DNA from 2 places in the Variovorax sp. genome. Region 1 is predicted to be linked to the other one. Evidence: predicted binding sites of a transcription regulator. Region 1 holds the regulator's gene; the other holds the start of a gene.
The links. Region 1 encodes HrcA, which represses chaperone genes, less so after heat shock. Its sites were predicted from a motif close to TTAGCACTCNNNNNNNNNGAGTGCTAA; they were not measured.

Region 1 (12,116 bases):
GCATCCTGCTGTTGCACCTGGGCATGTCGGGGAGCCTGCGTTTCGACGCGGTGCTGCCGCCGCCCGGCGCGCACGACCATTTCGATCTCGTGACCGACCTGGGCACCTTGCGGCTCAACGACCCGCGCCGCTTCGGTGCCGTCGTCTATGTCGAGAACGAAGACGCGCCCTGGGCCATCAAGCTGCTCGGCGGGCTCGGCATGGAGCCGCTGGGCGAAGACTTCGACCTCGACGTCTTCCATGCCGGCCTCAAGAAGCGCAAGACCGCCGTCAAGCAGGTGCTGCTGGCGGGCGACGTGGTGGTGGGCGTGGGAAATATCTATGCGTCGGAGGCGCTGTTCCAGGCCGGTATCCGGCCGACGCTGTCGGCCGCGCGCATCAGCCGGCCGCGTGCCGCCAAGCTGCATGCGGCGGTGCGCGAGATTCTTGCAAGGGCGGTGGAGAAGGGCGGCAGCACGCTGCGCGACTTCTCGAACATCGACGGCCAGAACGGATATTTCCAGCTCGAGGCGACTGTCTACGGCCGGGCCGGCGAACCCTGTCGGGTCTGCGCAACGCCCATCCGGCTGTTGCGGCAGGGGCAGCGCTCCACCTATTACTGTCCCAACTGCCAGAAATAGCGGCGGGAACCGTCGAGCTAAATAGCCAGGAAACGGTTGTTGCGCGCCTCTCGATGCTATATTTGTAAGCTAGTTTTTACATCTGTCTCTTGAGCCGCTCCTTCAACCAACAACTCGATCAGCACGGCGCCTGGCGAAGCAATTTCGCCCGTCGGCTGCAGTGGCTGTCCCGCTGGCTGACCGAGAACGAGCTGCTCGACCAGGCGGTGGCTGAACGCCTGCGCGGGCTCGAGACGCAGATCCGCACCAGCAAGGTCATGGTCGCGTTCGTGGCGGAGTTTTCGCGCGGCAAGTCGGAGCTGATCAACGCCATCTTCTTTGCCGGCTACGGGCGGCGCATCATGCCCGCGAGCGCCGGCCGCACCACGATGTGCCCGACCGAGCTGGGCTACGACCCCGCGCTCGCGCCGAAGCTGCGGCTGCTGCCCATCGAGACCCGCCTGGAGCCGCACTCGCTCGCGCACTGGCGCGAGAAGCCCACGCGCTGGACCGAGATCGCGATTGACGTGGCCGATGCCGAACAACTGGCGCAGGCCATGAGCAAGGTAGCTGAGGTGCGCTGGGTCGCCAAGGACGAAGCGCGCACGCTTGGCTTCTGGGACGACGAGACGCCCGACGACAACCCGGTGCATGACGCCGAGGGCCGTGTCGAAATTCCACGCTGGCGCCATGCGGTGCTCAACATGCCGCATCCGCTGCTGGAGCAGGGGCTGGTGATTCTCGACACCCCCGGCCTGAACGCGATCGGTGCCGAACCCGAACTCACCGTGAGCCTGATACCGCAGGCGCACGCGGTCGTCTTCATCCTCGGCGCCGAGACCGGCGTGACGCGCTCCGACCTTTCGATCTGGCGCGAACACCTGATCACCGAAGACGAAGGCAACAACACGCGCTTCGTGGTGCTCAACAAGATCGACACCATGTGGGACACGCTGAGCACCCCCGCGCAGATCGCCCAGCAGATCGAGCGCCAGCGCGAAAGCGCGGCCCGCCTGCTCGAGGTGCCGCTGGCGCAGGTGCTGCCGGTGTCCGCGCAGAAGGGCCTGCAGGCCAAGATCCAGCGCGACGTGCCCTTGCTCGACGCCAGCCGCCTGCCCGCGCTCGAAGCGCTGCTGGGCGAAGGCGTGCTCGGCAAGCGCGAGACCATGCTGCGGCTTGCGGTCGATGCCGGCATGAGCGCGCTGCGCGTCGAGGCCGAACGCATACTGAAGGTACGCCAGCGCGACCTGTCAGAGCAGGCGCTCGAGCTGCAGGGGCTGCGCGGCAAGAATGTCTCGGTGATCCGCCACATGCGCGCGCGCATCGACCAGGAGCATGCCGAGTTCGAGGGCAGCAACACGCGCATCCTGGCGCTGCGCTCGGTGCAGGGCAAGCTGCTGCGCGAGGTGTATGCCGTGCTCGGCCGCACCGCGCTCAAGGCCGACATGGTGCGGCTGTCGGCCGCGCTCAAGCGTCCCGGCGTGAAGCTCAACGTGCGCAAGGTGTACGCGGAGACCTTCGACTCGCTGCGCAACAACCTGCGCGAAGTGCAGGCGACGACGGCAGAAATCCAGTCGATGCTGCACGCCACCTTCCGCCAGCTCAACGCCGAGCAGGGCTTCACGCTGCAAGCGCCGGCCGAGCCCGACCTTACCGGCTTCGAGCAGGAGCTCAGCCAGATCGAGCGCAGCCACATCCACTACCTCGGCGTGGGCAACCTGCTGAAGCTCGCGCAAGCCGATTTCTGCGACAAGCTCGTGCGCGCGCTGGCCAGCCGGCTGCGGCTGGTGAACGAAGCCGCCATGACCGAGGTCGAGCGCTGGAGCAAAGGCGCGAGCGCGCAGATCGATGCGCAGCTCAAGGAGCGCCGGCGCAACTTCAGCAAGCGCATCGAGGCCATCGAACGCATCCAGAGCGCGGCGGGCAACCTCGACGAGCGGCTGATGGAGCTCGCCGCGCAAGAAAGCAACCTGGCCGAGCTCCATCTGCGGCTGCGCGAATTCACCACTCTCATTACCCAGCAGGGAAAGCCGCAGGCTGCGGCTGTCGTCGGCGAACTGCGTGCAGCCTGAATCTCCCGACTTCGCCGCGCAGATCGTGGCCTGGCAGCGCAGCCACGGCCGCAGCCAGCTGCCGTGGCAGAACACGCGCGACCCCTACCGCGTCTGGCTGTCGGAGGTGATGCTCCAGCAGACGCAGGTGTCGACGGTGCTCGGCTACTTCGCGCGTTTTCTCGAGCGCTTTCCGGACGTGAAGGCGCTGGCCGCCGGAACCGAAGACGAGGTGTTCGGCCTCTGGAGCGGCCTGGGCTACTACAGCCGCGCGCGCAACATGCACCGCTGCGCGCAAGACGTCGTCGCACGCTTCGGCGGCGAGTTTCCGCGGACGGCGGAAGAACTCGTGACCCTGCCCGGCATCGGCCGCTCCACGGCGGCGGCGATTGCCGCCTTCTGCTTCGGCGAGCGCGTGGCGATCCTCGACGGCAACGTGAAGCGCGTGCTGACGCGCGTGCTCGGCTTCGGCGGCGACATGTCCTCGTCGGCGCAGGAGCGCGCCCTGTGGGATCTGGCGACGCAACTGCTGCCCGCCGCCGAACAGCGCGAGGCCATCGCGCACTACACGCAGGGGCTCATGGACCTCGGCGCCACGGTCTGCCTGCCGCGCAAGCCGAGCTGCATGATCTGCCCGGTCGACAAGCGCTGCGTGGGCCTGCGCGAAGGCGCGCCCGAGCGCTATCCGGTGAAGACCCGCAAGCTCAAGCGCAGCGCCCAGTCGCTCTGGCTGCTGCTGGCGCGCGATGCGCAGGGACGCGTGTGGCTGGAGAAGCGGCCGGCTAAGGGGATCTGGGCGGGGCTGCATTGCCTGCCCGTGTTCGACAGCCGCGACGACCTGCTCGCAGCGCTGCCGCCCGACGCGCAACGCGGCACTGAAGACCTGCCGGCCTTCGTGCATGTGCTGACTCACAAAGACCTTCACCTGCACCCGCTGCTGCTCGAAGGCGCCCAGCCGCTCGGCGAGGGCGCGCGCTGGGTCGACGCGCAGGAGTGGAGCCGGCTGGGCCTGCCGGCCCCGGTGCGCAAGCTGCTGGAGAGCAGCGAGGCCCGATAGAAACCGTCGGTCAGTTCGCGTCGAGTTCGCGGTGCCGCTTGAGCGCACCCCAGCGGGCACCGAACGAACGCGCGAGCTGCTCGACCAGGAACACCGACCGGTGCTGCCCGCCGGTGCAGCCGATGGCCACCGTCACGTAGCTGCGGTGGTCGCGCGCCAGCGCATCGAGCCAGTGCGACAGGAACTGCTCGATGTCGTCGTACATGCGCGCCACGTCGTCATGCTCGCGCAGCCATTCGATCACCGGTTCGTCGCGGCCCGTGAGCGGGCGCAGCGCGGGCACATAGTGCGGGTTCGGCAGCATGCGCACATCGAACACGTAGTCGGCATCCAGCGGCACGCCGCGCTTGAAGGCGAACGACTCGAACACCAGCGTCAGCGCACTTTGCGGCGCCGAGATCAGCGACTTGATGTAGCTCTGCAGCTGCGCAGGCCGGATCAGGCTGGTGTCGATCACGTCGGCGCCGTCGCGCAGATCGGCCAGCAGTTCGCGTTCCAGCTCGATGGCCTGCATCAGCACGCGGTGCTGCTCCGGCACGTCGGTGCGGCCTTCCTGCCGCGAGAGCGGATGGCGGCGGCGCGTTTCCGAATAGCGGCGCAGCAGCGCGTCGGTGGTCGCGTCGAGGAACAGCGAACGCAGCGAGATCCCGCCGTCGCGCCGCAACGCCTCGAGCTGCTGCGGAACGATGGGCAGCGAGACGCCGCTGCGCACGTCCATGGCAATGGCCACGCGCGGCGTCTGCTGTTCGTGCTGTAGCGCGATGAACGCCGTCAGCAGTTCGGGCGGAAGGTTATCGACGCAGTAGTAGCCCGCGTCTTCCAGCGCATGAAGGGCCACCGACTTGCCGGAGCCCGACATGCCGGTGATGAGGACCAGGTCGAGGTTCATGGCGTGGCCGCCGAAGTCTTGTGGCCCAGCATCTCCCGTGCGTGCGCTAGCGAAGTCTGCGAGACCTTCTCGCCGCCCAGCATGCGGGCGATTTCCTTGGCGCGGTTGTCTTCGTCCAGGCGCGACACACCGCTCTCGGTGCGCGGGCCTTCCTTGCCGGCCGCCGCGGTCTGGCGCTTGGCCACCACGAGATGGTGGTCGGCGCACGCAGCCACTTGCGGCAGATGGGTGACGGCGAGCACCTGGCGGTCGCGGCCAAGCTGTTTCATGAGGCGCCCGACCGTCTCCGCGACGGCACCGCCGACGCCGGCATCCACTTCGTCGAAGATCAGCGTCTGCGCGGTGCCGAGCTGGCTGGTCGTCACGGCAATGGCCAGCGCGATGCGCGACAGCTCGCCGCCCGACGCCACCTTGCCGATGGCGCGCGGCGTGCTGCCGGTGTGGCCGGCCACGAGGAAAGCCACTTCTTCAAGGCCGGCGCGGCCGGGCTGCGCCAGCGGCTGCAGATCGACTTCGAAGCGCCCGCCCTGCATGCCCAGGCCCTGCATCGCCTCGGTGACGGCCTGCGCGAGGCGTGGTGCCGCCTGCTTGCGCGACTTGCCGAGCGCCTTGGCTTCCTTCATGTAGGCCTGCTGCGCACTCTGCTCGGCACGCTCCAGGCCGTCGAGATCGCTTTGCGCATCCAGCGCCTGCAGCTCGGCTTGCCAGCCGGCCAGCAATGCCGGCAGGTCGGCCGGCGTGCGCTTGTAGCGGCGCGCGAGCGACATCCACAGGCCCATGCGCTCGTCCAGTTCGGCCAGGCTTTGCGGATCGGCTTCGGCGTCGCGCAGGTAGCCGTGCAGCGAATGGGCCGCGTCGGAGGCCTGTGCCACGCAGGAGGCCAGCACTTCGCCGAGGTTGCGGAATTCGGGTTCGATGTGCTCGCAGTTCTTCAGCAGCGTGGCCGCGCGCGAGAGCGCGGAGAGCGCGCCGTTGTCTTCGTCTTCCAGCGCCTGGCTGGCGCCCTGCGCCGCGTCGATCAGCGCCTGCGCGTTGGAAATGCGCGAATGGTTGGTCGACAGTTCTTCCCACTCGTCGACACCGGGCGCGAGCTTGGCGACCTCGGAAATCTGCCACTGCAGCCGCTCGCGCTCGCGCTGCAGCGAGTCTTGCGCCGAGCGCGCATGTTCGAGCGCGGAGAGGGCCTGCCGCCAGCCATGCCAGGCGGCGTCGAGTGCGTCGCTGCGCACGCCCGCATAGGCGTCGAGCAGGCCGCGCACCGCTTCGGGCCGGGTCAGGCTCTGCCAGGCGTGCTGGCCGTGGATGTCGAGCAGGCGGTCGCCGAGTCCGCGCAGCTGCGTGGCCGTGGCCGGGCTGCCGTTGATCCAGCCGCGGCTGCGGCCCTGCAGGTCGACGGTGCGGCGCAGCAGCAGCGCGTCGCCGGCCTCGAAGCCGCCTTCGTCGAGCCAGGCGGCCAGGGCCGGGTCGGCATCGAATTCGGCGCTCACGTCGAGCCGCTCTGCGCCTTCGCGCACCGCGCCGGCGTCGGCGCGGTTGCCCAGCGCCAGCTGCAGCGCGTCGATCAGGATGGATTTGCCCGCGCCGGTTTCACCGGTCAATACCGTGAAGCCGCCGGACAGGTCGAGTTCGAGTGATCGCACGATCACGAAGTCGCGCAGTGCGATGCGTCGCAGCGCCATTCAGGAGCCTCCCTCGTTCCAATGAAGTTTCTTGCGCAGCGTGTCGAAATAGCTCCAGCCGCGCGGATGCAGGAAGCGCACGCGGAAGTCGGAGCGGCGCACCACCACGCGATCGCCGATCGCCAGCGAGGCGAGCGACTGCATGTCGAAATTGGCGCTGGCATCGCGCCCGCCCACCAGCTCGATGACGATCTCGTCGGCATCGGGCAGCAGCACCGGGCGGTTCGACAGCGTGTGCGGCGCGATCGGCACCAGCACCCAACCCGGCACCGCCGGGTGCAGCAGCGGGCCGCCGGCCGACAGCGCGTAGGCGGTCGAGCCCGTGGGCGTCGCGATGATCAGGCCGTCGGCGCGCTGGTTGGCCACGAAATGCCGGCCGACCGACACGCGCAGCTCGACCATGCCGGAGGTGGCGCCGCGGTTGACGACCACGTCGTTCATGGCCAGTGCGTCGAACACCGAGGCGCCGTCGCGCATGACCCGCGCGTGCATCAGGCTGCGGTGGTCTTCCTCGTATTCGCCGGCCAGCATCGGGATCAGCGTGGCCTGGTAGTTGTCGAGCGGGATGTCTGTGATGAAGCCGAGGCGGCCGCGGTTGATGCCGATCAGCGGAATGCCGTAGCTGGCGAGCTGCCGTCCGATGCCGAGCATCGTGCCGTCGCCGCCGACCACCAGGCCGAGGTCGCAGCGCTGGCCGATTTCCTCGACCGACAGGGCCTCGTAGCGCGGATGGGCGGGAGCGTCGTCGGCGTCGTCCTCGCAGGTCGAGCGCTCGACGAACACCTTGCAGCCCTGGGATTCGAGAAAGGCGCCAATGCCTTCCATCACGCCGTCGCGCGCGTCGGCCTGCGCGCGGGCGCCGGAAGCCTGGTATTTGCCTATGAGGGCGACGTGACGGAAGCGAGAGGTCATATCTCACAAATTACAACACTAAAATCTTGCAATGCTGGACGACCGTGCCAAGTTGCTGCTCAAGACGCTCGTCGAGCGCTACATCGCCGACGGGCAACCCGTCGGCTCCCGCACGCTCTCGCGTTCTTCCGGGCTGGATCTGTCGCCCGCGACCATCCGCAACGTCATGGCGGACCTCGAGGAACTGGGGCTGATCGCCAGCCCGCACACCTCGGCCGGCCGCATCCCGACGCATCGCGGCTACCGCCTGTTCGTCGACACCATGCTCACGGCCCAGCGCGAGCAGATGAGCCCGCCGGCGCTCGCGCCCGACCAGCCGCAGAAGGTGATTGCCAACGCGGCGCACCTGCTGTCGAACCTGTCGCAGTTCGTGGGCGTGGTGATGGCGCCGCGCCGGGCCTCGGTGTTCAAGCAGATCGAATTCCTGCGGCTGTCCGACCGGCGCCTGCTGGTGATCATCGTGTCGCCCGACGGCGACGTGCAGAACCGGGTGATCTTTCCGGAGGCCGACTACTCGCAGTCGCAGCTGGTCGAGGCGTCCAACTACATCAACGCGAACTACGCGGGCCTGACGATCGAGCAGGTGCGCGATCGCCTGCAGTCCGAAGTCGAGAAGCTGCGCGGAGAGATCGCGGCGCTGATGCAGGCCGCCGTGCAGGTCAGCTCCGAGGTGCTCACGGAGGCGCAGGAAGACGACGTGGTGATTTCCGGCGAGCGCAACCTGCTCTCGGTAACCGACTTTTCCAGCGACATGGGGCAGCTGCGCCGCGCCTTCGAGCTTTTCGAGCAGAAGGCGCAGCTGATGCGGCTGCTCGACGTGTCGAGCAAGGCTGAGGGCGTGCGCATCTTCATCGGCGGCGAAAGCCAGGTGGTGCCGTTCGAGGAGCTGTCCATCGTCAGCGCCAATTACGAGGTCGACGGGCAGGTGGTGGGCACTCTGGGCGTGATCGGGCCGACCCGCATGCCCTACGAACGCATGATCCAGATCGTCGATATCACGTCGCGTCTGGTGAGCAATGCGTTGAGCCATCGCAAATAGGCGCCGCGGCGCGAATAGAATCGTTGCGCGTGGGCCGTTAGCTCAGTTGGTTAGAGCAGCGGACTCATAATCCGTTGGTCGATGGTTCAAGCCCATCACGGCCTACCAACTACAAGACCTTATGGTCACTAAAGAGTCTGCTACTAAAAAAAGTAGCAGACTCTTTCTTTTCTTGCCATTATTTCCCCGCAATGTAATGGCCGATGTAAAGGGATTTTGAGGTGCGACCCGGATGCTGCCGCATGCACGTTGATTCCTTCACTGCACGTACTTTTGCGTCCTACGCCCAAGCGCCAATCAGCGGGCGGAAGCACCGCCGTCGATGGGAATGACCGCGCCCGTGATGTAGCTCGAAGCGGGCGATGCAAGGAGCAGCGCCAGACCTTGAATTTCGTGCGGTTGCGCGACACGCCCGAGCGGAATGTAGGTTCGCATGCGTTCCGCGGACTCGGGCAGCTTCAGGCGTCCGCCGTTGATCTCCGTGGCAAACGGGCCCGGCGCGATCGCGTTGATCAGCACGTTGTAGGGCGCCAGCTCGACCGCGGCCTGGCGAACCAGGTTGTTCACCGCGGCTTTGGATGTGACGTAGGCATAGCCCGAAAGCGGCTCGGCACGGAGGCCGGCAATCGAAGACGTGACGATGATGCGTCCCTGGCGCCGCGGCTTCATGTGCCGTACCGAGGCGCGAAGCGTTGCCAGGACGCCATCCAGGTTGATGCGCATGACACGGTCCCACGCAGGGCGCTCGACGTGTTCGAGCTGGCCCGACTCCACCGCAAAGCCGCGGCCCGCGCTGATGCCGGCATTGGCAAAGACGCAGTCGAGTTGGCCGTAGCGATGCACGGCGTCATCCACCACCGCATCCACCGCATCGGGGTCGGCGACATCCAGAACCGCCGCCTCGGCCAGTGGATGGTGCTTGCGAAGCAGCGCGACGCGCGCCTCGAGCGCGTCTTCGTCCACGTCCGTCATCAGCGTGCGCGCGCCCGCAGCGAGAAGGGCCTCGGCAATCGCGGAACCAAGCCCGCTGGCAGCGCCCGTGACCAAGGCGTTCTGGCCGCTGAGATCGAAAAGTCGATGAATGCTCATGCGGCCTGCCTCGTCTTCTTCATGGGCAGGCTCGACTCCCAGTGCTCGGCCGCCTCCACCATGTAGTGAACTGTGAGCACGACCTTCTTGAACATCCACTGGCCATCGACGCGAACGTACTCGTCGTCGAAACGCCCGACCACGTACATGCTGCGATCCCCGTGCACGGGACGTCCGTCCAGGTAGCAGTGGCCGATCGCGGTATCGCCTTTCACTTCGACCTCGTGCTGGTGAATGAACTGTCGTGCGTACTGCACCGGGAAGTTCGCAAAGAACTCGCGGATCGCCTCGCGCCCGAAAACCTCCGGGCGAGCGTTGTAGACAACGCTTGCGTCCTGCGAAAACAGCTCGTGGAGACGCTGGCCTTCGTCTTCATTGACAAGGATGTGATAGCGGGCGCGCAGCGTGCGTATCGCGTCGCGGCTTTCCATCTCGTCGACCCGCGCTTGCAGTCTCGCCAGCCGGTCTTCGAGCTGTGCGAGAGGGTGGGTGTCAGGGTTCATTCAAGTTGCTCCAAAGAATTTGTTGGCAGGGCAGGCGGCGTGTGGACGGACAGACTGCGCGCTTGTCATGGAACACTTGGGTGTTCCGCGTCGAAATCGCCGAGCATCGCGTTCATGCGCCGCCTGATCGAGCCGCCGGTCTGAACGTGCGGCATGACGTAGAAGCGCCCCGCGTGAACCGCTGCGAGCGTGGCGGCTGCAACGTCGGCCGCGTCGATGGGCGAAGCGGCCATTCCGAGGCGCACCCGGTCGTTGTATGCAGCGGCAGGCTCCACGGTGTCGGAGAGGTGGGCCGGCCGGCTTCGTTGCGCCTGATGAATCTGCGTAGGCACCAGCGAAGGGCACAGCACGGAAACTCCGATCGGGTCCCCCGCCTGCTCGAGGTCGCGCGCCAGGCATTCAGAAAAGGCAACGACAGCGTGCTTGCTGGCGCAGTACACGGCGGAGCCCGCGAGCGTGGCCACGCCCGCGGCAGATGCGGTGTTGATCACATGGGCCGGAAGACCCCGGGCCCGCATGCGTGGAACGAAGCTGCGCACGCCGTTGGCAACGCCGCGCAGGTTCACGCCGAGCACCCACTCCCAGTCTGCGTCGGTGGCCGCCCATGCGGGGCCGAGCAAAGCGACCCCCGCGTTGTTGAACAGCCAGTCGACCCCGCCAAAGGCCTTCTCGCAGGAAGCGGCGAAAGCCTCGACGTCGTCGGCGCGAGCGACGTCGCACTTCTGCGCGAGCGTCGGTACGCCCCGTGTGCGCGCGAGCGCTTCGGTGGCCGCGAGGGCCTCCATATCGATGTCGGCCAGCGCGACGGCCATGCCTTCGCGCGCACAGGCCAGCGCCAGTTCCCGTCCGATGCCACTGCCCGCGCCCGTGATCGCGGCAACGCGATGGCCGGTCATTCCAGCGACACCCCTGCGGTGCGCAGCACTTCCGTCCATTTGGCGGCCTCGCGTACCACGTACGCCTGGAACTCCGGGTGGGGCATGTCGATGATGAAGCTGCCCACCGCATCCAGCGAGCTCTTGACTTCGGGCGACCTGAGCGTCTCGGTCACCTCGGCGGACAGGCGCTTGACGATGGCGTCCGGCGTCTTCGCAGGCGCGAAGAGACCTCCCCAACTGAGGGCTTCGATGCCCGGAAAACCCGCTTCGGCCATCGTCGGTACGTCAGGCAGCATCGGCATGCGCTGGCCGCGCGTCACGGCCAGAGCCCGGATCTTGCCGTTGCGGATATGGGGCGCGGAGGTCTGGACAAAGTCGAACATCGCGTCGACGTTGCCCGAGATGAGATCCACCAGCGCAGCCGAACTTGCCTTGTACGGAACGTGGGTGAACCGCGTACCCGTGCGGTTCTGCAGGAGTTCGAGACACAGATGCCCGGACGTGCCGTTGCCGCCGGATCCGAAGTTGAGCTTGCCCGGGCTCTTCCTGGCGTACTCCACCAGTTCGGCCACGGTGCCGATGCCCAGGCGGGGGCTCACCACCAGCACGTTGGCATTGCCGGACAGGCCATGAATTGCCACAAAGTCTTTCACGGGGTCGTAGCGGATGGTCTTGTAGAGCGCGCTGTTGGTGCCCTGGGTGCCCTGCGTGCCCACCAGCAGCGTGTAGCCGTCGGGCGAGGCGCGAGACACGAACTCGGCACCGATCGAGCCGCTCACGCCCACCTTGTTGTCGATCACGAAAGGCTGGCCGAGCCGGGTGCTCAGCACACGAGCGATCACCCGGGTCTGCTGGTCGACGACGCTGCCCGCCGAGAAAGGCACCACCAGGGTGATGGGCCTGCCCGGATAAGCTTCCTGTGCTCGCAGCATGGGCGACAGGGAAAGCAGGCCGGCGGCGGCGGAAAATTGGCGGCGATTGATGGTCATCTGTGCGTCTCCGGCGGATCAGTTCTTGCCCAGTATTTCGGACCATCGGCCGTGGCTGTTCAGCACGTTGCCGTCTTCCAGCTCGACCTCGAAGTTCTCCAGCACCCGGCACACCAGCATGTAGTAGCCGATCGTCATCACGACCTCCATCAGTTGCTGCGGCGGCAGTTGCGCGGCCAGCGCGTCGAACATCCCGGGCGGCGCCTTGACCTGGCGCACCACGACATCGGTGAAGTCGAGCACGCGGCACTCGAGACTGTCGAACGGCTCCCTGTCGACGCTGCCTTGCGGATGGCCGAGCACCGCTTCGACCTGCACGGATGGAACGCCGGCCTGTGCCGCCACGCGCCGATGCTGGGTCACTTCATAGGCGGAGCCGCACAGCGCGCCGACCCGCAGGATCACCAGCTCGCGCAGCCTCACCGGCAGCG
Region 2 (12,116 bases), 2.3 Mb from region 1:
AGGCCTGACCTTCGGTGCCGTCAAGTAAAGAAAGGGAGACATCTCATGGCCTACCTCGAACTCAAGAACATCAAGAAGAGCTTTGGTGACATCCACATCATCAAGGGCGTCGACCTGCAGATAAAGAAGGGCGAGTTCATCGTCTTCGTCGGGCCCTCGGGCTGCGGCAAGTCGACGCTGCTGCGGCTGATTGCCGGGCTGGAGCCCATCACCAGCGGCAACCTGCTGCTCGACGGCAAGGACATCACCTGGACGCCTTCGGGCAAGCGCGACCTGGCGATGGTGTTCCAGAGCTACGCGCTCTATCCGCACATGAGCGTGTACGACAACATGTCGTTCGCGCTGAAGCTGGCGGGCGTGTCCAAGGCAGAGATCAAGACCAAGGTCGAGTACGCGGCCAAGACGCTCAACCTCACGCAGTACCTGGACCGCACGCCCAAGGACCTGTCGGGCGGCCAGCGCCAGCGCGTGGCCATCGGCCGCGCCATCGTGCGCGCGCCCAAGGTGTTCCTGTTCGACGAGCCGCTGTCGAACCTCGACGCGGCGCTGCGCGGCAACACGCGGGTCGAGATCCACAAGCTGCACCGCGCGCTCGGCGCGACCACCATCTACGTCACGCACGACCAGGTGGAAGCCATGACGCTGGCCGACCGCGTGGTGGTGCTCAAGGACGGGCTGATCGAGCAGGTCGGCACGCCGCTGGAGCTGTACGACCACCCGGCCAACCAGTTCGTCGCGCAGTTCATCGGCATGCCGTCGATGAACATGGTGGCCGCCAATGCCATTCCCAGCTTCTCGGCCGCCACCGGAGGCAGGCTGCCGAGCGACGGCTTCCTGGGCGTGCGGCCGGAAGGCCTGCGCGTGCATCCGAAGCAGGGCGCGCCGGTGAGCGATGTGCAGGGCCGTGTCGAACTCATCGAGGCGCTGGGCGCCGACACGCTCATCCACGTCGACGTGGGCGGCGTGCCGCTGATCGCGCGGCAGAACGACCGCACGCCGCTGCAGGCCGGCGACGACGTGGCCGTGGAGCTCGATCCGTCGGTGCTGCACCTGTTCAACCGCGAAGGCCGCTCGGTCGCCGCGTGATCGATCCAGATTTTTTCAACGCCTTTTCAACGGACATTCCCGTGACCATCGCGCAAATTCCACCGGCTCCCACGGAGTTCACGGTGCTTCATCTCGGCCTGGGCTCGTTCCATCGGGCTCACCAGGCGGTGTACCTGCAGCGGCTGATCGAGGCGGGCGACACCCGCTGGTCGCTGTCGGGCGCCAACATCCGGCCGGACATGGCCGACATCGTCGCGGCGCTGCAGGCGCAGGGCGGGCGCTACACGCTCGAGACCGTGTCGCCCGCCGGCGAATACCGCTACGAGCAAATCGACGCCATCCGCGAGGTTCTGCCGTGGGAGCGCTCGCTGGCGAACGTGGTCGCGCGCGGCGCGGCGCCGTCGACCCGCATCGTGTCCTTCACCGTGACCGAGGCCGGCTACTACCTCGACAACAAGGGCAAGCTGGACCTGTCGTTCAGCGACCTCGCTGCCGATGTGGAGCGTGCCCGCAAGGGCGAGGCCGGCGGCGACAACGTGACCATCTACGGCGCGGTGTGCGCCATCCTGCGCGCGCGCAAGGCGGCCGATTCCGGCGCCGTGACGCTGTTGAACTGCGACAACCTGCGCCACAACGGCGAGCGCTTTCGCGCCGGGCTGCTGGAGTTCATCGAACTCGCGGGCGATGCCGGCCTGTTGGCCTGGGTGAACGCGAACACGCGCTGCCCGAACGCGATGGTCGACCGCATCACGCCGCGTCCGCCGCCCGAGCTGCGAGCGCGAGTCAAAGCCGCCACTGGGCGCGACGACACGGCGGCCATCACCGGCGAGAGCTTCATCCAGTGGGTCGTCGAGGACAACTTCGCGGCCGGCCGCCCCGACTGGGGCCGCGTGGGCGTGGAACTGGTGGAGTCGGTGCAGCCGTATGAAGAGGCCAAGATACGCATCCTCAACGCCACGCACAGCTGCATTGCCTGGGCGGGCACGCTGGTCGGGCTGGACTTCATCCACGAAGGCACGCACGACGCGGCCATCCGCAAGATGGCTTTCGACTACGTGAGCGACGACGTCATTCCCTGCCTGAGCCCGAGCCCGATCGACCTTGCGGCCTACCGCGACGTGGTGCTCGACCGCTTCGGCAACCCCGCCATACGCGACACCAATCAGCGCGTGGCGGCGGACGGGTTCTCGAAGATCCCCGGCTTCATCGCGCCGACGGTGCGCGAGCGCCTGGCGGCCGTAAAGGGCATCGACAGCGTGGCGATGCTGCCCGCGCTGTTCCTGGCCTTCCTGCAGCGCTGGCACAAGGGTGCGCTGCCCTACGCCTACCAGGACCAGGGCATGGACGAAGCGGTGGCGCATGCGATCTGCGATGCGGCCGACCCGGTTGCTGCGCTGTGCGCCGATGCGGGGCTGTGGGGCAACATCGCGGGCGACGCCCGGCTGGTCGAAGCGGTGCGCCGCGCCGGCGAGCGCGTTGCGCGCTTCGTAGCAGAAGCAGGGAGCAAGCCATGAGCGCCCGCCTTCAAGACCGGCATGTGCTTCTTACCGGCGCGGGCGGCGGCATCGGCCTGGCCGTGGCGCAGGCCTGTATCGCCGAGGGAGCGCGCTGCACAGTCGTCGACCGCGCCACCGCCGCGCCCGACGCGGTGCGTGCGCTGCAGCAGGACCAGCCGGGCAAGCTCGCCTACATCGCTGCCGACGTGACCGACACCGCCGCCATCGTCCACATGCTGGCGCAGGCGCAGGTGGCCTTCGGGCCGGTGCACACGCTGTTCAACAACGCCGCGGTGTTCGACCTCGCGCCGCTGCTGGACAGCGACGAGGCATCCTTCGACAGGCTGTTCGCGGTCAATGTGAAAGGCATGTTCTTCGTGATGCAGGCGGTGCTGCGGCACATGGTGGAGGCGGGCACGCAGGGCGCGTCGGTCATCAACATGGCCTCGCAGGCCGGACGCCGGGGCGAGGCGCTGGTGTCGCACTACTGCGCGACCAAGGCGGCGGTCATCAGCTACACGCAGAGCGCCGCGCTGGCGATGGCGCCGCACGGCATACGTGTCAATGGCATTGCGCCCGGTGTGGTCGATACGCCGATGTGGGACCATGTCGACAGCCTGTTCGCCAAGGCCGAGGGCCTGCCGCCCGGAGAGAAGAAGCGGCAGGTCGGGCTGGCGGTGCCGCTCGGCCGCATGGGCGTGCCGGACGATATCGCGGGGGCGGCGGTGTTCCTCGCCAGCGACGAGGCGCGCTACATCACGGCGCAGACCTTGAATGTCGATGGCGGTAATGTCATGTCTTGAGCTGGGTTGTCGATGAGATCGGTTCTTGTTTTTCCGTGGCCTTGTTCGGGGGGCGCTCACGCCGGCGGGGTACCTTGCTCCGCGAATGTTCTCCGCCGGCCGGGGGAAATTCGCGGAGGGAGTACCCGGTGCCCTGTGCACGCACCCCGAAACAGCCCGGCTCGCCAGTAGGAAGCAACCCATGAACGAAGACTTCCACCTGTACCTCGACAGCGCCGACCTGGCGGAGATAGAGACCTGCCTGCCCCACCCGGTGGTGCACGGCGTGACGACCAACCCGACGTTGCTCAAGCGTGCGGGCGTCGGCCGCGCCGCCGTGCCGGGGCTGCTCGCGCGTTGCATCGAACTGGGCGCACGTCAGGTGCAGGCGCAGGTCTGTTCGGAACACCTCGACGGCATGCTCGAAGACGCCCGAGCGTTGTTGCAGCACTTCGACCTCGGCCAACTCGTCATCAAGATCCCCGCCACGCGGCAGGGCCTGGACGCCGGCGCGCGGCTCATCGCGCAGGGCGTGCCCGTCACCTGGACCGCCGTGTACGCGCCCGAGCAGGCCCACTTCGCGGCGCAACTGGGCGCGGCCTATGCGGCGCCGTACCTAGGGCGGCTGGAAGACGCGGGCATCGACGGGCTGGCGCTGATCGCGCAGATGCAGTCGCTGGTGGCGCGGCGGCCGGCCTCGGGTACGCGGCTGCTGGTGGCCAGCATCCGGTCGCGCGAGGCGTATCTTTCGCTGCTGGGGCTCGGCGTGGGCGCCATCACCATTCCGCCGCGGCTGTTTGCCGAACTGCTCGACCATTCCGCCACACTGTCCGCCGAGCGCGGCTTCCTGGCCGATGCGCGCACCTTGCCCTGACCGACGACACAAGAATCCCGACCCACACACCATGCGCATTGCACTCACGGGCGAAGCCCTGATCGATTTCACCGCCGGAGAGGCGGGCACCCTGGCATTCCTGGGCCATGAAGGGGGCTCGCCGCTGAACACCGCCGTGGCCTGCGCGCGGCTCGGGCAGCCGACCGGCTTTCTCACGCAGCTGTCGACCGACCTGTTCGGCGAACGGCTGATGGGCTTTCTGCAACGCAACGGCGTGGACACCAGCTTCATCCTGCGCAGCGGCGCGCCGTCGACGCTGGCCTTCGTCGAGCGCACGCCCCAGACCAACCGCTACGCCTTCTACACGCAGGGCAGCGCCGACGCCACCTGGGCGCCCGAGCCGCTGCCCCAGCTGCCGGCGGAGTGCCGCTTCCTGCACTTCGGCTCTATCTCATTGCTGCAAGACCCGGCCGCCACGCGCATCGCCGACCTCGTCGCCGCGAACCGGGGGCAGCGCGTGGTCGTGTTCGACCCGAACGTGCGGCCCAGCCTGATCACCGACATGGCCGCCTATCGCAAGCGGGTGACCGGCTGGTTCGGCATGGCCGACCTGGTCAAGCTGAGCGACGAGGATGCGGGGTTGCTCGCACCTGGCCAGCCGGTCGACGCGCTGGCCACCGACTGCCTGGCGGCCGGCGCGCGCGCCGTGATCGTCACGCGCGGCGGCGACGGCGCCACGCTCTGGCGCGCCGGGCACGCGCCGATCACCGTGGCCGCGCCGCGCGTCGAGGTGGTCGACACCATCGGCGCGGGTGACACCTTCACGGCAGGGCTGTCGGTGTCGCTGCTGGCGCACGGCGTCGAAAAGCCGGAGCAGCTCGGCGAACTGGGCGACGACTCATGGCGCGAGGTGATGGCCTTCGCCGCCACCGCCGCCGCCCTCAACTGCACCCGCGAGGGTGCCGATCCACCCACGCTGGAGGCGGTTCACGCCGCGCTGGCGAAGAAAGAAAATACGGCTGTTGCTTCCCGGTCCTGAACCGTGCCGCCATGACGACGTCCACACGCAAACGCTCGGTCCCCCGCCAGCGCCAGCCCGAACTGGAGCGCGACTTTGCGCGCTCCCCCTCGCTGGGCTACGAGGCGCCCGAAGAAACCGGCCTGGTGCGCTGCCTGGCGCACGGCTTCCCCAGCCCGCTGGTGCGATGGCACTTCCATGAAGACTATGAGCTGCACCTGATCACCGAGACCTCGGGCAAGGCCTTCATCGGCGACTGGATCGGGCCGTTCCAGCCGGGGCACCTGGTGCTGTGCGGGCCGCGCCTGCCGCACAACTGGATCTCGCTGGACGTGCCCGAAGGCGGCGCGGCGGGGCGCGACCGGGTGATCCAGTTCCGCCACGAACCCATCGAGAGCGCGGCCGCCGGCATTCCGGAGCTGCGCGAAGTGATGCAGCTGCTGGAGCGCGCGCGCCACGGCATCGAGTTCTTCGGCATGTCGCAGCAGGCGCAGGCGCACTGGGACCGCATCAAGGCCGCGCGCGGCGTGCGGCGCCTGGGCCTGTTCCTCGACTTCATGGCCGATCTCTCGCAATGCACCGACTACCGGCTGCTGTCGAGCGTGCAGATGCAGGGCGCACAGGGCGCGGACGGCGACGCGCAGGTCGACCAGATCAACGGCATCGTCAACCGCATCACCAACAACATGGCCGACCCGATCTCGATGTCCGACGTGGCGGCCGAGCTGGGCATGAGCGAGAGCCGCTTCAGCCGCTTCTTCAGGCGCTCCACTGGCAACAGCTTCACCGACTTCGTCAACCGCGTGCGCATCAACAGCGCCTGCCACCTGCTGATGCAGACCGACCACTACGTGACCGACATCTGCTACCAGGTGGGCTTCAACAACGTGGCCAACTTCAACCGGCGCTTTCTCGAGATCAAGGGCATGACGCCCAGCGAATTCCGCCGCCAGGCCGACACGCGCTTCGGCGGCGGCATTTCTTCCTAAGCTTCCCAAGCACGAAACCAGGGGCTCATCTTGTATCTGGGACTCGACCTCGGCACGTCCGAGCTCAAGGCGCTGCTGCTCGCCGACGATCACCGCATCGTCGGCGTGGCGCGCGCGTCGCTCACTGTCCAAAGGCCGCATCCGCTGTGGTCGGAGCAGGCGCCGGCCCAGTGGTGGCAGGCGCTCGAACAGGTCATGGCGCAACTGCGCGGGGCGCATGGCGAGGCGTTGTCGGCGGTGCGCGCCATCGGCCTGTCGGGGCAGATGCACGGCGCCACGCTGCTCGACGCAGCCGGCGAGGTGCTGCGGCCCGCGATCCTGTGGAACGACGGGCGCAGCGGTGCGCAGTGCGAGGCGCTCGCGCGGGCGGTGCCGCGGCTCGGCGACATCGCAGGCAACCTCGCGATGCCGGGCTTCACCGCGCCCAAGCTGCTGTGGGTGCGCGAGCATGAGCCCGAAGTCTTTGCACGCGTGGCGCGGGTGCTGCTGCCGAAGGACTGGCTGCGCTTCATGCTCAGCGGCGAGGCGGTCAGCGAGATGTCGGACGCGGCGGGCACGCTGTGGCTCGACGTGGGTGCGCGCGACTGGTCCGACGAACTGCTCGCCGCCACCGGGCTGACGCGCGCGCACATGCCGCGGCTGGTCGAAGGCAGCGAGGTTTCGGCGCTGCTCAAGCCCGAACTTGCGTCACGCTGGGGCCTGCAGGGCAGCGTGAAGATCGCGGGCGGCGCGGGCGACAACGCCGCCAGCGCGGTCGGCATGGGGCTGGTCGAACCTGGGCAGGGCTTTGTCTCGCTGGGTACTTCGGGCGTGGTGTTCGTGTCGACCGACCGCTTCTTGCCGAACCCCGCGCAGGCGATGCACGCCTTCTGCCATGCGTTGCCGAAGCGCTGGCACCAGATGTCGGTGATGCTCTCCGCCGCGAGCGCGGTGAGCTGGGCCGCGAAGACCTTCAAGTTTGCCGACGAGGCCGCGCTGCTCGAAGCGGCGGCATCGGTGCCGATGCTGCAGCGCGAGCGCTGCCCGCTGTTCCTGCCGTACCTGTCGGGCGAACGCTCGCCGCACAACGACCCCAATGCCCAAGGCGTTCTCTTCGGGCTCACGCATGCACACGGACCGGCGGAAATCGCCTACGCCGTGGTCGAGGGCGTGAGCTTCGGCCTGCGCGACGGCTTCGACACCCTGCGGCTGCCGGCCGATATGCCGCTGCGCGAAGTGGCGCTGGTGGGCGGCGGTGCACGCAGCGTTTGGTGGGGGCAGTTGCTGGCCGACATCTTCCAGGTTCCGCTCACGCTCTATGCGGGCAGCGAGACGGGCGGGGCGCTGGGAGCGGCCCGGCTGGCGTGGCTGGCCGACGGGGGCGAGGTCGGGAAGGTTTGCGCGCTGCCGCCGGTGAAGCAGCAGTTGGTTGCCTCGACCGAAGGAGCCGATGTCCACAGGGCGAGGCATGCGCGCTTCCAGGCGCTCTACAAGGCGGTGCAGGCGCAATTCCAGTAGCAGAGCGATCACGACCGCCCATGAAAAAAGCCCGGCGCAAGCCGGGCTTCTTTCATTTCGCGAGACACCGCGGATCCGGCTCTGCCGGTCCGCAGGTGTCGCCCCCGGTAGGGGGCAGGCGCAGCGGACACGAAGTGCCGCGCAGCCTGGGGGCGAGCAATTACATGCCCATGCCGCCCATGCCGCCCATGCCGCCCATGTCGGGCATGCCGCCGCCGGCTGCGGCTTCGTCCTTGGGTGCGTCGGCAACCATGGCTTCGGTCGTCAGCAGCAGCGAGGACACCGAAGCGGCGTTCTGCAGTGCGGTGCGGGTGACCTTCGTCGGGTCCAGGATGCCCAGCTCGAGCATGTCGCCGTACGTGTCGTTGGCGGCATTGAAGCCGTAGTTGCCCTTGCCGGCCAGAACCGCGTTCACCACCACCGAGGCTTCGCCGCCGGCGTTGTTCACGATTTCGCGCAGGGGGGCTTCGATGGCCTTCAGCACCAGCTTGATGCCGGCGTCCTGGTCGGCGTTGTCGCCCTTGACGCGGTCGCCCACGGCTTGCTTGGCACGCAGCAGAGCCACGCCGCCGCCAGCAACCACGCCTTCTTCCACTGCAGCGCGGGTAGCGTGCAGGGCGTCTTCGACGCGAGCCTTCTTTTCCTTCATTTCGACTTCGGTGGCGGCGCCAACCTTGATCACGGCAACACCGCCGGCCAGCTTGGCCACGCGCTCCTGCAGCTTTTCACGGTCGTAGTCGCTCGTGGCTTCTTCGATCTGCACGCGCACTTGCTTCACGCGGGCTTCGATGTCGGCAGCAGCGCCGGCGCCGTCGATGATGATCGTGTTTTCCTTGCCCACTTCGATGCGCTTGGCCTGGCCCAGGTCGGCCAGCGTCACCTTTTCGAGCGTCAGGCCCACTTCTTCAGCGATGACCTTGCCGCCCGTCAGGATGGCGATGTCTTCCAGCATGGCCTTGCGGCGGTCGCCGAAGCCAGGAGCCTTGACGGCCACGACCTTCAGGATGCCGCGGATCGTGTTCACGACCAGCGTAGCCAGGGCTTCGCCTTCGACTTCTTCGGCAATGATCAGCAGGGGACGGCCAGCCTTGGCGACTTGTTCCAGCGTGGGGAGCAGGTCACGGATGTTGCTGATCTTCTTGTCGAACAGCAGCACGAAGGGGTTGTCCAACAGCGCCGATTGCTTCTCGGGGTTGTTGATGAAGTAGGGCGACAGGTAGCCGCGGTCGAATTGCATGCCTTCGACGACGTCCAGTTCGCTTTCGAGCGACTTGCCGTCTTCGACAGTGATCACGCCTTCCTTGCCGACCTTGTCCATCGCGTCGGCGATGAGCTTGCCGATGGTTTCGTCGCTGTTGGCCGAGATGGAGCCGACTTGAGCGATTTCCTTCGACGTGGTGGTGGGCTTCGAAGCCTTCTTCAGCTCTTCGACCAGGGCCGTCACGGCCTTGTCGATGCCGCGCTTCAGGTCCATCGGGTTGATGCCTGCGGCCACGTACTTGAAGCCTTCGCGAACGATGGCTTGAGCCAGCACGGTAGCGGTCGTGGTGCCGTCACCAGCGTTGTCGCTGGTCTTGGAGGCCACTTCCTTCACGAGCTGGGCACCCATGTTCTGCAGCTTGTCCTTGAGTTCGATTTCCTTGGCGACCGACACACCGTCCTTGGTGACGGTGGGGGCGCCGAACGAGCGCTCGAGCACCACGTTGCGGCCCTTGGGGCCCAGGGTGACCTTGACTGCGTTGGCCAGGATGTTCACACCCTCGACCATGCGTGCGCGGGCTTCACCGCCGAAGACTACGTCTTTTGCTGCCATGTTTGTTTACTCCAGAAATTAGATCTAATCACTTGGGGACAGAGCAATCCGCGCTTCGCGTCGGCTTGGTCTGTCCCGCAAAATCACTTCGCTTCGACGACCGCGAACAGGTCGTCTTCCTTCATGACCAGCAGTTCGTCGCCGCCGACCTTGACGGTCTGGCCGCTGTACTTGCCGAACAGGACGCGGTCGCCGACCTTGACGGTCAGTGCGGCCAGCTCGCCCTTGTCGTTGCGCTTGCCCGGGCCCACGGCCAGGACTTCGCCCTGATCGGGCTTCTCGGCGGCTGCGTCGGGGATGACGATGCCGGAGGCAGTCTTGGTTTCGCTGTCAACACGCTTGACGATCACGCGATCGGCCAAAGGACGAAGTTTCATTGCATCTCCTGGATGTATGGATAAGAAACGGGTTTGTGGTCGGGCGCCGGACCGGAGGCCGGCAGCCCATCGACTGGAAGCGAGGCTTGTTAGCACTCGTCAGCAGCGAGTGCTAATCATAAGGGCAATCGATGACGTTTCAAGGGCAGCGTGGGCGCGGTCGGTTTGAAGGCATCCGGCAAAAGCGTACAATTGAGAACTATTCGTATTAATAACCGAGCGCAGTCATGGTGGCTGCGCGGAGATTCCACCCATGCCGGCCGGCGAGTTCGCGTTAGTTCAGCACGAGGTGCAAACGCTCTACAGCAACCATCACGGATGGCTGCACGCCTGGCTGCGCAAGAAACTGGGCTGCTCGCACAATGCCGCCGACCTGGCGCACGACACCTTCGTGCGCCTGCTGAGCAAGAGAGAGCCCGTTGCCGCGGCTGAGCCGCGCGCCTATCTGGCCACCATCGCGCATGGGCTGGTCGTCGACTTCCACCGGCGCCGGGCACTGGAGCGTGCCTACCTCGACACCCTCGCCGCGCTGCCCGAACCCCAGTTGCCGTCGCTCGAGGCGCGGGCCATCGTGCTCGAGGCGCTGGTGGCCATCGACGCCATGCTCGACGGCATGAAGCCGCCGGTGCGGCAGGCCTTCATGCTGTCGCAGCTCGACGGCCTGACCTATTCGGAAATAGCCGCCCGCCTGGGCGTGACGGTGCGCACGGTCAACAACTACATGCTCAAGGCGCTCGAGCATTGCTACATGCTCGCGCCGTGATGATGAAGTCCGGCATCGAGCTGACGCCCGCCGACATCGGCACGCCCCCGCGCAGCGAAGCCGAGGTCCGCAAGGAGGCCATCGCCTGGTACGCCCGGCTGTGCTCCGGCGATGCCACCGAGGCCGACCGCGAGAACTGGCGCCGTTGGCATCGCGCCCACCCCGACCACCAGCGCGCGTGGCAGCGCTTCGAAGCCATGCAGGCCACGCTGAAGCGCGTGCCGGCGCACCTGGCGGCATCCACGCTGCGCGCTGCGCACGCCGACCGGCGCCGGGTGCTGCGCGGCATTACCGTTTTGGCGGGCGGGGGCTCGCTGGCCTGCCTGTCGTGGCAGGCGACCGGCACCGACGGCGGCTGGCGCGCATGGCTGGCCGACTACCGCACCGGCACCGGCGAGCAGCGATCCGTCACGCTGGCCGACGGCTCGCTGCTGAAGCTCAATACCCGCACGTCGGTGGACGTGTCCATCGATGCCACGCACAGGCTTATCACCCTGCGCGAAGGCGAGATCCTGGCCGAGACGGCAAAGCACCGCCGCCTGCCGGGCGCGGCGCGCACCGATAGCCGCCCCTTCCTGGTCGCAACGCCGCATGGCCGAATCCTCGCGCTGGGCACGCGCTTCACGGTGCGCAGCGACGGCGCGCGCACGGTCGTGAGCGTGCTCGAAGACGCCGTCGAAGTTCGCGCCTCGCACGCACCCGGCAACGTGGTGCGGCTGGAGGCGGGGCAGCAGGTGGCTTTCACCGGCGAGGGCATCGATGCGCCGCAGCCGGCCGACCCGGCGTTCGTCGAATGGGAGCACGGCAGCCTGGTCGTCAATGACTGGCGGCTGGGCGACGTGGTCGCCGAGCTTGGGCGCTACCACCGAGGCCGGCTGGCCTGCGACCCTGCCGTCGCGGACATCCGGGTGTCGGGTGCCTTCCCGGTCATGGACACCGACAAGGCGCTGGCTGTCATCGTGCGGGCGTTTCCGGTGCGCGTGAGCGGCCTGACGCGCTATTGGGTGTCGCTCGTGCCCGCCTGATTCCGCATGCGGCCATGCGCCGCGGCGCATTTTTCCGGCCGCCGCCTTTCATCTTTTTCGATTTCGTTCGGCCTACCCATTGAGAGCCATGAATCCGCAATCAATGCCGAAGGAGTTCCGAAGAATGCACGCGCACCCCTCATCACCCCATCCTGTTCGCAAGGCGCTGCTGTGCCTGTTCGCAGCGACGATGGCCCTGCCGATCGCCGCCGTCGCCGCGGACCCCGCCGAGGGCGCACGCGCGCAGAACCAGGGGGTGCGCAGCTACCGCATCGACGCCGGCCCGCTGGCCTCGGTGCTCGGGCGCTTTGCCGCGGCGTCGGGCGTGGCACTGTCCTTCGACCCCGCGGGCACGCGGGCGCTGAACTCCGCCGGCCTGCAAGGCAGCTACACCGTGCGCGCGGGCTTTGCCGCGCTGCTGTCGGGCACCGGGCTCGAGGCGGTGGAAGGCGGCGCGGGCGAATTCACGCTGCG

Region 2: a site for HrcA is predicted at 9,944-9,970, ahead of ACQY8B_RS18860 (co-chaperone GroES). Genes of this name have one in related genera too.

What each region holds. Positions count from the first base shown of each region.
Region 1 is NZ_OZ257247.1:388,725-400,840, forward strand. It holds gene mutM (bifunctional DNA-formamidopyrimidine glycosylase/DNA-(apurinic or apyrimidinic site) lyase) at 1-620, shown strand, start outside; gene ACQY8B_RS01930 (dynamin family protein) at 710-2,671, shown strand; gene mutY (A/G-specific adenine glycosylase) at 2,661-3,707, shown strand; gene rapZ (RNase adapter RapZ) at 3,718-4,596, opposite strand; gene recN (DNA repair protein RecN) at 4,593-6,275, opposite strand; gene ACQY8B_RS01950 (NAD kinase) at 6,276-7,187, opposite strand; gene hrcA (heat-inducible transcriptional repressor HrcA) at 7,219-8,226, shown strand; tRNA gene ACQY8B_RS01960 (tRNA-Ile) at 8,258-8,334, shown strand; gene ACQY8B_RS01965 (SDR family NAD(P)-dependent oxidoreductase) at 8,524-9,315, opposite strand; gene ACQY8B_RS01970 (nuclear transport factor 2 family protein) at 9,312-9,818, opposite strand; gene ACQY8B_RS01975 (SDR family NAD(P)-dependent oxidoreductase) at 9,884-10,714, opposite strand; gene ACQY8B_RS01980 (Bug family tripartite tricarboxylate transporter substrate binding protein) at 10,711-11,685, opposite strand; gene ACQY8B_RS01985 (carboxymuconolactone decarboxylase family protein) at 11,704-12,116, opposite strand, start outside.
Region 2 is NZ_OZ257247.1:3,985,610-3,997,725, reverse strand. It holds gene ACQY8B_RS18905 (carbohydrate ABC transporter permease) at 1-28, shown strand, start outside; gene ACQY8B_RS18900 (ABC transporter ATP-binding protein) at 46-1,086, shown strand; gene dalD (D-arabinitol 4-dehydrogenase) at 1,170-2,561, shown strand; gene ACQY8B_RS18890 (L-iditol 2-dehydrogenase) at 2,558-3,346, shown strand; gene ACQY8B_RS18885 (transaldolase family protein) at 3,528-4,199, shown strand; gene ACQY8B_RS18880 (carbohydrate kinase family protein) at 4,231-5,199, shown strand; gene ACQY8B_RS18875 (AraC family transcriptional regulator) at 5,211-6,167, shown strand; gene xylB (xylulokinase) at 6,198-7,664, shown strand; gene groL (chaperonin GroEL) at 7,825-9,477, opposite strand; gene ACQY8B_RS18860 (co-chaperone GroES) at 9,561-9,854, opposite strand; gene ACQY8B_RS18855 (sigma-70 family RNA polymerase sigma factor) at 10,108-10,617, shown strand; gene ACQY8B_RS18850 (FecR domain-containing protein) at 10,617-11,642, shown strand; gene ACQY8B_RS18845 (TonB-dependent siderophore receptor) at 11,767-12,116, shown strand, end outside.